2 regions of the Sphingorhabdus sp. genome follow, and region 2 is predicted to be linked to the other one. Evidence: predicted binding sites of a transcription regulator. Region 2 holds the regulator's gene; the other holds the start of a gene.
The links. Region 2 encodes LexA, which represses DNA repair genes until DNA is damaged. Its sites were predicted from a motif close to GTTCCNCNCTTGTTCT; they were not measured.

Region 1 (5,239 bases), 1.1 Mb from region 2:
TGAAGCGCGGGAAGTTCATCAGCATCGCAAAGGAGGCGAACAATTGCAGCCCTTCGGTAAAGCCGCCGAACATGGCAAGCGTGCGCGCAATGTCTTCGTCGGTGTCGACGCCGAATTGGTGGATATAATCGACCTTCGCCGCCATTTCTTCATATTCGAGGAACGCCGAATATTCGGACTCGGGCATGCCGATGGTGTCGAGCAAATGGCTGTAGGCCGCGACATGGACGGTTTCCATGTTGGAAAAGGCAGTGAGCATCATCTTGACTTCGGTCGGCTTGAACACGCGGCCGTAATTTTCGTGGTAGCAATTCTGCACCTCGATATCGGCTTGCGTGAAGAAGCGGAAAATCTGCGTCAAAAGATTGCGTTCATGGTCCGACAATTTCTGCGCCCAATCGCGGCAATCTTCGCCCAAGGGCACTTCTTCGGGCAACCAATGGATCTGCTGCTGGCGTTTCCAGAAGTCATAGGCCCAAGGATATTCAAAGGGCTTGTAGCTGTTGCGGGCTTCTAACAATGACATCTTCGTTGCTCCAATATCTCTTCATTTCTGTTCCCTCTCCCCTTGCGGGAGAGGGTTGCGCAGACTTGGCAATATCGTTGCCTAGTCGTCGCTGGGTGAGGGGGCTGCTACGTAGAAACCCCTCACCAACTTTGCCTAGGTCGCTATGCGCCCAAGGCTTTATATCCTCTCCCGCAAGGGGAGAGGAGGATAACTTACTGACACGCCAGACACTCTTCATAATCGGTTTGCGCCGCAAGCTCGATAACGGGCGCTTCGGCGGTATTGTCCGCCTCAACCCCGCCGGCAAAACCGGCGCGCTGGATTGATTTTGAACGCAGATAATATAGCGACTTCACGCCCAATTCCCACGCGCGGAAGTGGAGCATGAGAAGGTCCCATTTTTCCACATCAGCAGGGATATAGAGGTTCAGCGACGTTGCCTGATCAATAAACGGTGTGCGGTCGGCGGCCAGCTCGATCAACCAACGCTGGTCGATTTCGAAGCTGGTTTTGAACGTATCCTTTTCCTCTGGCGTGAGGAAGTCGAGATGCTGAACCGAACCGCCCTTTTCCAGTATGCTGTTCCAGACATTGGTCGAATCCTTCGACTTTTCCTGCAACAATTTTTCGAGATAGGGGTTCTTAACGATGAAGCTGCCCGACAAGGTCTTGTGCGTGTAGATATTGGCCGGAATTGGCTCAATACACGCGCTGGTGCCGCCGCAGATGATCGAAATCGATGCAGTTGGCGCAATCGCCATCTTGCAGGAGAAGCGTTCCATCACGCCCATTTCTTCGGCGTCGGGGCAAGCACCACGTTCGTTGGCGAGCATCATCGATGCCTCATCCACTTGCGCGCGGACATGTTTGAAGAACTTCATGTTCCATGATTTGGCAAGCGCGCTTTCAAAGCCAACGCCGCGGGATTGTAGGAAGCTGTGATAGCCCATGACGCCAAGGCCGATCGACCGTTCACGGCTCGCCGAATATTTTGCCCGCGACATTTCGGGGGGCGCACGATCAATGAAATCCTGAAGCACATTGTCGAGCATGCGCATCACGTCTTCGATAAAGACCTTATCACCGTTCCATTCGTCCCATTTTTCAAGGTTCAGCGATGACAGGCAGCAAACGGCCGTCCGGTCATTGCCCAAATGGTCGCGGCCCGTTGGCAAAGTGATTTCCGAACATAGGTTCGATGTCGAGACCTTCAGGCCCAGATCGCGGTGATGCTTGGGCATTGCGTTGTTCACGGTGTCGCTGAAGATGATATAAGGCTCGCCGGTTGCAAGGCGGGTTTCGACGAGTTTCTGGAACAAGGAACGGGCATCGACGGTGCTGCGGACTTCACCTGTCTTAGGGCTGCGCAGGTGGAATTCTTCGCCAGCGCGGACGGCTTCCATAAATTCGTCGGACAGCAACACGCCATGGTGCAGGTTCAACGCCTTACGGTTGAAGTCGCCCGATGGTTTGCGGATTTCGAGGAACTCTTCGATTTCTGGGTGGCTAACATCCAGATAGCACGCCGCCGATCCGCGACGCAGCGAACCTTGCGAAATCGCAAGTGTCAGGCTATCCATGACGCGGACAAACGGAATGATGCCGCTGGTCTTGCCATTCAGGCCAACAGGCTCGCCAATGCCACGGACATTGCCCCAATAGGTGCCAATGCCGCCGCCGCGCGACGCCAGCCAGACATTTTCGTTCCAAGTGTTGACGATGCCTTCAAGGCTGTCATCTACGCTGTTCAAATAGCAACTGATCGGCAGGCCACGGCCCGTGCCGCCATTGGACAATACGGGCGTTGCCGGCATGAACCACAGGCGCGAGATATAGTCGTAAAGACGCTGCGCATGCGCCTCATCATCGGCATAAGCCGACGCAACACGTGCGAAAAGGTCCTGATAGTTTTCATCGGGCAACAGATAACGGTCCCGCAACGTGTCCTTGCCGAATTCGGTCAACAAGGCATCGCGAGCGGAATCAGTGACGACATTGAAACGACGCACGTCAACGGACTTGCTCGACGCATGCGCCTTGGCTTCAACGATCTCCGCCTTTGCCGCTTCAGCTACTTTTTCAAGCATATCTGTCATCATTCCTGCGGTCATGTCGTCCGCCCCTTGGCCTGTATCCCTGAAATCCATTTTAACCTGTAACTCCATTCATTGCGACACCCCGAAACTGGTTGTCGGTTTTCCGACATCCAGCGACCAGATGTATCTTGGCGGGAACCGATGTTCCCATCTTGTTCGACTCAGGGCACGAAGCGCCCTGATAGCATTTTTTGACCTTGTCAGGGGGAGTATTTTGACTTGTCCCCAGCTTATCGACGGGAAAAAGGCCCCCGCCGACACATTCGTCTACTGAAGCATAAAGCACAATTTGTGGTAATGCCCCCTGTGGCCAACCGCTACCTATAGTGCCTTATTCATCTTCAGACGCAAGGGATAAATACAAAATCTTGATCTCAATTCGTCGCTAATGTGATTCCATTCGTCGCACCTTGGCGCGTCCTAACAGCACGCGACGCGCGGATCTCCTAAGTGAAATTCAGAGCGCAAGATGCAAAATGGAGCAATGCCTATTTTTTACATGCCAAAGTGAATGTCCCGGTTGGGGGTCGCATATTCGGTGTTCTGGCTGTGCTTGCAAACTAGGATTTGCAATGACGCTTGAATAGACGCTCCAGCCCGTTAAGGGGCATGGCATAGTGAAAGCTCAGGGGCCGATATGACTGTAATCATCCGCAATGCCGACTTGATCGAAAGCGTGGCCGACGCGTTGCAATATATCAGCTACTTTCACCCGATGGATTATATCCGGGCCTTGGGCGACGCCTATGCGGCGGAGCAATCGCCTGCTGCCAAGGACGCCATTGCGCAGATACTAACCAACAGCCGCATGTGCGCAGAGGGGCATCGCCCGATTTGCCAAGATACCGGTATTGTTAACGTCTTCGTCAAATGGGGTATGGATTGCCGGTTGGAAGACACTTCCACACCCTTGCAGGACGTGATCGACGAAGGCGTCCGCCGCGCCTATTTACACCCTGAAAACAAGCTGCGCGCGTCGGTGCTTGCAGACCCAGCATTCACGCGGCGCAATACCAAGGACAATACGCCGTGCGTCCTGCATGTCGACCTCGTGCCTGGCTCTAAAGTGTCCATCGATGTTGCCGCCAAGGGCGGTGGCAGCGAGAATAAGTCGAAGTTCAAGATGATGAACCCGTCGGACAATATAGTGGATTGGGTCGTGGAGATGTTGCCGCAAATGGGCGCTGGCTGGTGCCCGCCCGGCATGTTGGGTATTGGCATTGGCGGCACGGCGGAACATTGCGTGTTGTTGGCCAAACAAGCATTGATGGAACCCATCGACATGGGACCATTGAAGGCACGCGGGCCGCGGAACGATATTGAAGCCATGCGCATCGAGATTTTTGACAAGGTCAATGCGCTTGGCATTGGCGCGCAGGGGCTTGGCGGACTTTCCACCATTCTTGATGTGAAGATCATGGATGCGCCCTGTCATGCCGCGGGCAAGCCCGTGGCAATGATCCCTAATTGCGCTGCCACGCGCCACGCCCATTTCACGCTGGATGGGGCTGGCCCTGCCTATCTTGAGGCGCCAAAGTTGGACCAATGGCCCAAGGTGGATTGGAAACCCGACGCTTCGGCGATTCGGGTCGACCTCGATATCTTGACGCCTGAGATTGTGGCCGGCTGGAAACAGGGAGACCGCTTGCTTCTCAACGGCAAGATGCTGACTGGACGCGACGCTGCCCATAAGCGCATTGCCGATATGCTGGCCAAGGGTGAGGAATTACCCGTCAGCTTCAAGGGGCGGATGATCTATTATGTCGGGCCTGTTGATCCGGTTGGCGAAGAGATCGTCGGACCAGCAGGGCCGACCACCGCGACCCGCATGGACAAGTTCATGGACATGATGCTTGAGCAAGGCCTACTCGCTTGCGTCGGCAAGGCCGAACGCGGCCCGGCGGCAACGCAGGCCATCGCCAAGCATAAGAGCGCTTATCTCATGGCCGTTGGCGGCGCCGCCTATCTCGTCGCCCGGGCCATTAAGGGCAGCACAGTCGTCGGCTTTGCAGATTTAGGCATGGAAGCCATTTACGAGTTTGAAGTGCAGGACTTCCCCGTAACCGTTGCGGTCGATAGCGACGGCAACAATGTCCACCAACTCGCGCCTGCGTATTGGCAAAAACGCATCAAAGATGAAGGTTTGTTGCAGGGGGTCTAAGCCCCGCAATTACTGACCGCGCATTTGGGCGTCGATTTGCGCCTGAATTTCGGGTGGCAGGCCCTGCGCCGCGCCGCCGCCTTGTTGTTGCTGCATCTCCTGCATCTGCTTTTGCATTGCTTCGATTTCCGCGCGCGACTTGAACTCAAGCAACTCGACATCGAATGTCAGTTCGCTTCCGCCCGGAATGGCAACTTCGCCTGTTTGCGGGTTGCGCTGATCCTCTGGACCATAGCCAAGCGCGGCTGGAATCCACAGGCGATATTTGCCGCCGCGCTGCATGATCTTCAGGCCTTCGGAAAAGCCGGGGACGACGCCCGTTACAGGAAAACCAGCTTGCGGGTTTTGGTCAAAAACGGTGCCGTCCTTCAACATACCCTTATAACTTACAAGGACCACGTCATTGTCCGTCGGGTTGGGGCCTTCGCCAGCTTCCATGATTTTGTAGCGCAGGCCAGATGGCGTTGTCACAAC
Region 2 (5,239 bases):
GTGTGCCGCGAAATCGTGTGACTAAACTCGTCCAATTGCGCCTTGTTGGGCAGTTCGCCGTTCAACAGTAGATAGGACACTTCCATGAAGCTCGACTGTTCGGACAGCTCTTCAATGGAGTAGCCCCGATGCAAAAGAATACCCTTGTCGCCATCAATAAACGTCAGCGCGGATTCACAGCTTGCCGTCGATGTGAAGCCAGGGTCGAAGGTGAAATGGTCCGACGCCCCGTAAAGCTTGCGGATGTCGATCACGTCAGGGCCTTGTGAACCCTGCATGATGGGCAAGTCATAGCTGGTGTCGCCAACGGTGAGCGTCGCGTTTTTATCGGCCATTCTGAAACTCCATATCTTCTAAGCTATATACCGGGCTGCCCTTTAGAAAGGCATGTTTTTTTTATGACACGGGACGCGGGAAACACCCGTGACGACAATCTAAGGCCCTTCAAGTGCCAATGTTTCGTGGAGAGAATATGGCTATGTCGTTGACTAGTCCAATGGTAGGAAATTCCATGGGCGTCAAGGCAAACAATGGCTTGCGCATCGCGGATAAATTGCGCTTTCATTTCTTGGTGCTAAATAGCTGTGGTGGAACAGAAATCTGGCAATATGGTTGAGGACGGAAACGTCCGGTTTGGTGCGCCAAAGACGCTGTTTGCAGTTCTGGAAAACTGGCTCGACCGCGAACGCGACCAATTACCCTTATGGATACCCGTTGGTATCGGATTCGGCGTCGCATTCTGGCAGTTTTTTGGCACATCTGCTTGGGCAGGATTGGCAATGTCATGCGCTTCCTTGTTGTTTTTCGGGAACTTGGCGCCACCATATAGCCGCTTGCGGCAAATGGCCCGAATGGCGGCTGTTGCGATATTGCTTGGTTTCTTCCTGATTGCCTTTCGATCAACGACGGTTGCCCAGCCAGTTTTAGGAAAAATATGGACTGGGGAGTTTTATGGGCGGGTTGAAGCGGTTGAAAATATCTCCGCGCGCAATGTTTACCGGCTGCGGCTCGCCACGGGCGATAGCCCGGACTTGCCGCCTTTTGTGCGTGTGAACCTGTCACCGGAACAATATAAAGACGATTTTCAGCCCGGCGCGATCATTCGCCTGCGCGCACGCTTGCTGCCTCCGGCAGGGCCAACTTTGCCCGGCGGATATGACTTTGCCCGGCGCGCATGGTTTCAACAGATTGGCGCGACCGGAACGGCTTTGGGCGATGTCCGGCTTTTTCAGAAAGCAGACAGCGGGGCATGGTTCGCGATGCAGCGTACGGCGCTAACAGAGCATATACTGGCATCCATGCCCCCCGGAAGCGGTGCAATAGGCGCAGCATTGGTCACCGGCGATCAGGGGCATATCAGCGAGGCCGATGCACAAGCCATGCGGGACAGTGGTTTGGCGCATCTTCTATCCATCAGCGGGCTGCATGTGACGGCGGTGGTCGGGTTCGTTTTCATCGCGGTCAGCCGCCTTTTGTCTTTGTCGTCATGGCTTGCATTGCGGGTTCCCATACCCGTCATTGCCGCAGCAACGGCAGCTTTAGCTGCGCTGGCCTATACGTTGTTAACGGGGGCCGAAGTGCCAACGGTCCGATCGTGCATCGCTGCGATCCTCATCTTGATTGCGCTGGCGTTGGGGCGCGATGCGCTCACGCTGCGGTTGGTGGCCTTTGGTGCGTTAATAGTGTTGATATTCTGGCCCGAGGCAATGGCGGGTCCGAGTTTTCAACTCAGCTTTGCGGCCGTTGCGACCATTGTTGTCATGCATGATCTGCCGTTCATAAGGCGGCTGACCGAACGGCGCGACGAAAGCCTGGCGCGAAAGGCGGCGCGGGCGGTCGGATCGCTCATCCTGACCGGCGTCGCCATTGAACTTGTCCTTACCCCCATCGCCCTGTTTCATTTTCACAAGGCAGGGCTTTACGGTGCCTTGGCCAATGTGGTGGCCATCCCGATGACGACGTTCATCATCATGCCGTTGGAGGCATTGGCGCTGGTTTTTGACGTGATTGGCTTGGGGCAGCCATTTTGGTGGCTGGCAGGGCAGGGCATAGCCGCGATTTTGGCGCTGGCGCATTCCGTCAGTGGCCTGCCCGGCGCGGTCACGATGATGCCTGCGATGCCGATATGGGCCTTTGCTGCTTTCGTTGTTGGCGCGTTGATATTTGGCTTGCTGACCACAAATGTCCGCTATTGCGGCGTTCCGCTTTGCGCGATCGGCATCATCGCAATGGTGACGGCACCACGCCCCGATATTCTGGTGACGGGTGATGGCAAGCATCTGGCCTTGGTCAGTGCAGACGGAGAGGTCGCGTTACTGCGCGGAAGGGCGGGTGATTTTGTGCGCGGGATGATTTTTGAAAAAGCCGGAAGCTTTGCAAAAGCTACGCCGATTGAGGATTGGCCCGGCGTCCGATGCACGTTGGACAATTGCGTGATGACCGTGACGGGTGCAGAGCGATCATGGACATTGTTGGCAACCAGAACACGCACCCCCATTGCGTCCATGGAAATGGCCGCAGCGTGCAAACGCGTCGACATTGTCGTCAGCGACCGATGGTTGCCCCAGTCATGCCGCCCCAAATGGATAAAGGCGGACCGCCGATTGCTTGAACAAAGCGGCGGTCTGGCCTTTTATCTGGATGCACAACGCGTGGTCACGGCCAACGAAAGCAACCGCCATATGCCTTGGGTGAAGGCCGCTCATGCCGCGCGCGCGGCGAACGCATCCCATCAATGATATCGGCGCAACAGTCCGGCCAGCTTACCCTGAACCTCAACCTCATGCGGCGCATAATATTGCGGCTCATAACTGCCATTGGCGGGGTCAAGGCGGATTTGCTGACCTTCACGGCGCAGATATTTCAATGTCGCTTCCTCGCCGCGCACCAACGCCACCACAATTTCGCCATCGCGCGCCGTGTTTGCCTTACGGATCAGGGCATAATCGCCATCCAATATCCCCGCCTCAATCATCGAGTCGCCGGATACCTCAAGCGCATAATGCTCACCTGCACCCAATAATGCCATCGGCACCGATAATGAATTCTGGCCTTCCAGTGCCTCAATCGGCACACCGGCGGCGATCTTGCCGTGGAAGGGAATTTCCATGACATCATTGGCGGCAACAGGAATCTGAATTTGCGGTTTGCTTTCCTTCACAGGCGCAAAGCGGGCCACATTGTTACCGCCCATATTCCCGCCTTCGGGCATTTTCATAACTTCAAGCGCGCGCGCACGGTTGGCGAGTCGCCGAATAAAGCCGCGTTCTTCCAATGCACCAATCAAACGGTGCACCCCGGATTTACTCTTCAGATCAAGCGCCTCTTTCATTTCCTCAAACGAAGGGGAAATGCCACTTTCATCCAATCGTTGGTTAATGAATATAAGCAGTTCGTGCTGTTTTGCCGTGAGCATATTCAGGGTCCCATCCTGTTGAACATGAATGGAACGATTAGAGAACAAAAGCGGTTATGTCAAGAACATCCTAGCTTTTAAATTCCTCTTGAACGCTTAGGAGAACTCGCCGGAACATCAGCGGATTGCTAATGCCTACAATGGGCGCTTGTGCCGTTCCCGTGCCCGACATTACCAAGGTCCCAAAGTTGCAAATTCTGCCTATAAATCCTTGCTGGACTTGAATGCTCTCAACACGGGGCAAGAGTATTTCAACGGTTTGGCGGCTAATCAGGCCATATTTAGCGACAACTTTCTTGTCTGTGATCGCCAGTTCAGTGCTCCACCATCTCAGAAAAGCTATCAGGAAAAAAACAAATCCGACCACAAACCACATTGTAGCAACGCCTAATAAAATCAGAAACCATAGAGACCACACACTTACACGAGCCTGATACTTAACAGTCTCGCCCGGTGCGAGCGTGGTTTCAACAAAGCTTCCCATAAAGCATTCCCCTCCGAAATTTCGTGTGTACTCAAATTCATGATACTTTGTCAATTTTTGTGAACTTGAAACTTGCACACGTATGCAGACTAAGCAAGCCTGAAGAACATTTGTGCACTGTAAGCGCGTCGTGGTCAGAACAACCGATGATATTGAACAACCGCACCAATGGGCGTGGCAGGTGAATTTACATCGCGGATAATAAGCGCGTTGCTTTGAGATAGCGGCGAAACCAACCCGCTATCCTGCGATATGAACGGGGTGATATCCCCGCCTTCGACCGTTGCGCGCAAATACTCGGCGCGGTCTCCGCCCGCTGGCAAGTCGGTCGCGGTCGCCGCCTCAAACAAAGCGGGCAGGGGCGTAGTGCACCCCGCCATGTGCCGGATAAGCGGCAAGAGGAACAGAAATGCGGTGACGAAGGCAGAGGACGGATTGCCGGGTAAGCCGAGCACGACCGCGTTGCCAACTTTGCCAGCCATAAGCGGTTTTCCCGGACGCATCGCGACTTTCCAGAAATCCATCTGCGCGCCGATATTCAACAATGCGCTTTGCACCAGATCATGGTCGCCGACCGACGCGCCGCCAGTGGTGACAATGATATCCACTTGTTTGGACAGCGCCGAAAGGCCGGTCTCAAGCGCCGTCAAATCGTCGCGCAATATCCCTGCGTCAAACACATTACAGGGAAGGCCATCGAGCATGGCTTGCAACATTGGGCTGTTGGAGCACGGGATTTGCGCTGGGCCAGCGGCGGACCCGGCGGGAACCAATTCGTCGCCCGTGGCGGCAATCGCAATGCGCGGGACGCCGCCCACAATGAGCCTGCCATGCCCCGCCATCGTCGCCACGGATATTGCCCCTGCGTCCAAATATGTGCCCTTTGGTAGCACCACGTCACCAGCGCGAAAATCGGCCCCAAGGCGGCGGATATTGGCCCCGGGCAAAGGCACGCGATCAACGGTCGTGCGCAAACTATCGCCATCGCGCACGGCATTTTCTTGAATCAGGACGCTATCGGCGTTTTCGGGCACATAAGCGCCGGTAAAAATGCGGACAGCCTCGCCACGTTGCAGGTCGCCTGCAAAAGGGTGCCCCGCCGCGCTTTCGCCGATCACGCGCCATGGGCCGGGAAAGTCTTGTACGGCGATAGCATAGCCATCCATCGCCGACAGGTCCGCCGCAGGTTGCGTGCGCATCGCCATCAGCGGCGCATGCACATAATGCCGCACGGCCTGCATAAGCTCTCGTTCAACAGGGGGCAAAGGAGAGGCCAGCGCCAGCAATCTGGCTTGCGCTTCGTCCACCGAAATCATGCGCGATAGTCGCCCGATTTGCCG

Region 1: a site for LexA is predicted at 2,748-2,763, ahead of HEQ18_RS11590 (ribonucleoside-diphosphate reductase subunit alpha). Genes of this name have one in related genera too.

What each region holds. Positions count from the first base shown of each region.
Region 1 is NZ_CP050888.1:2,375,435-2,380,673, forward strand. It holds gene HEQ18_RS11585 (ribonucleotide-diphosphate reductase subunit beta) at 1-526, opposite strand, end outside; gene HEQ18_RS11590 (ribonucleoside-diphosphate reductase subunit alpha) at 721-2,595, opposite strand; gene HEQ18_RS11595 (fumarate hydratase) at 3,242-4,765, shown strand; gene HEQ18_RS11600 (FKBP-type peptidyl-prolyl cis-trans isomerase) at 4,775-5,239, opposite strand, start outside.
Region 2 is NZ_CP050888.1:801,221-806,459, reverse strand. It holds gene HEQ18_RS03890 (citrate synthase) at 1-335, opposite strand, end outside; gene HEQ18_RS03885 (ComEC/Rec2 family competence protein) at 588-2,738, shown strand; gene lexA (transcriptional repressor LexA) at 2,732-3,415, opposite strand; gene HEQ18_RS03875 (PH domain-containing protein) at 3,486-3,899, opposite strand; gene HEQ18_RS03870 (molybdopterin molybdotransferase MoeA) at 4,034-5,215, opposite strand; gene moaC (cyclic pyranopterin monophosphate synthase MoaC) at 5,212-5,239, opposite strand, start outside.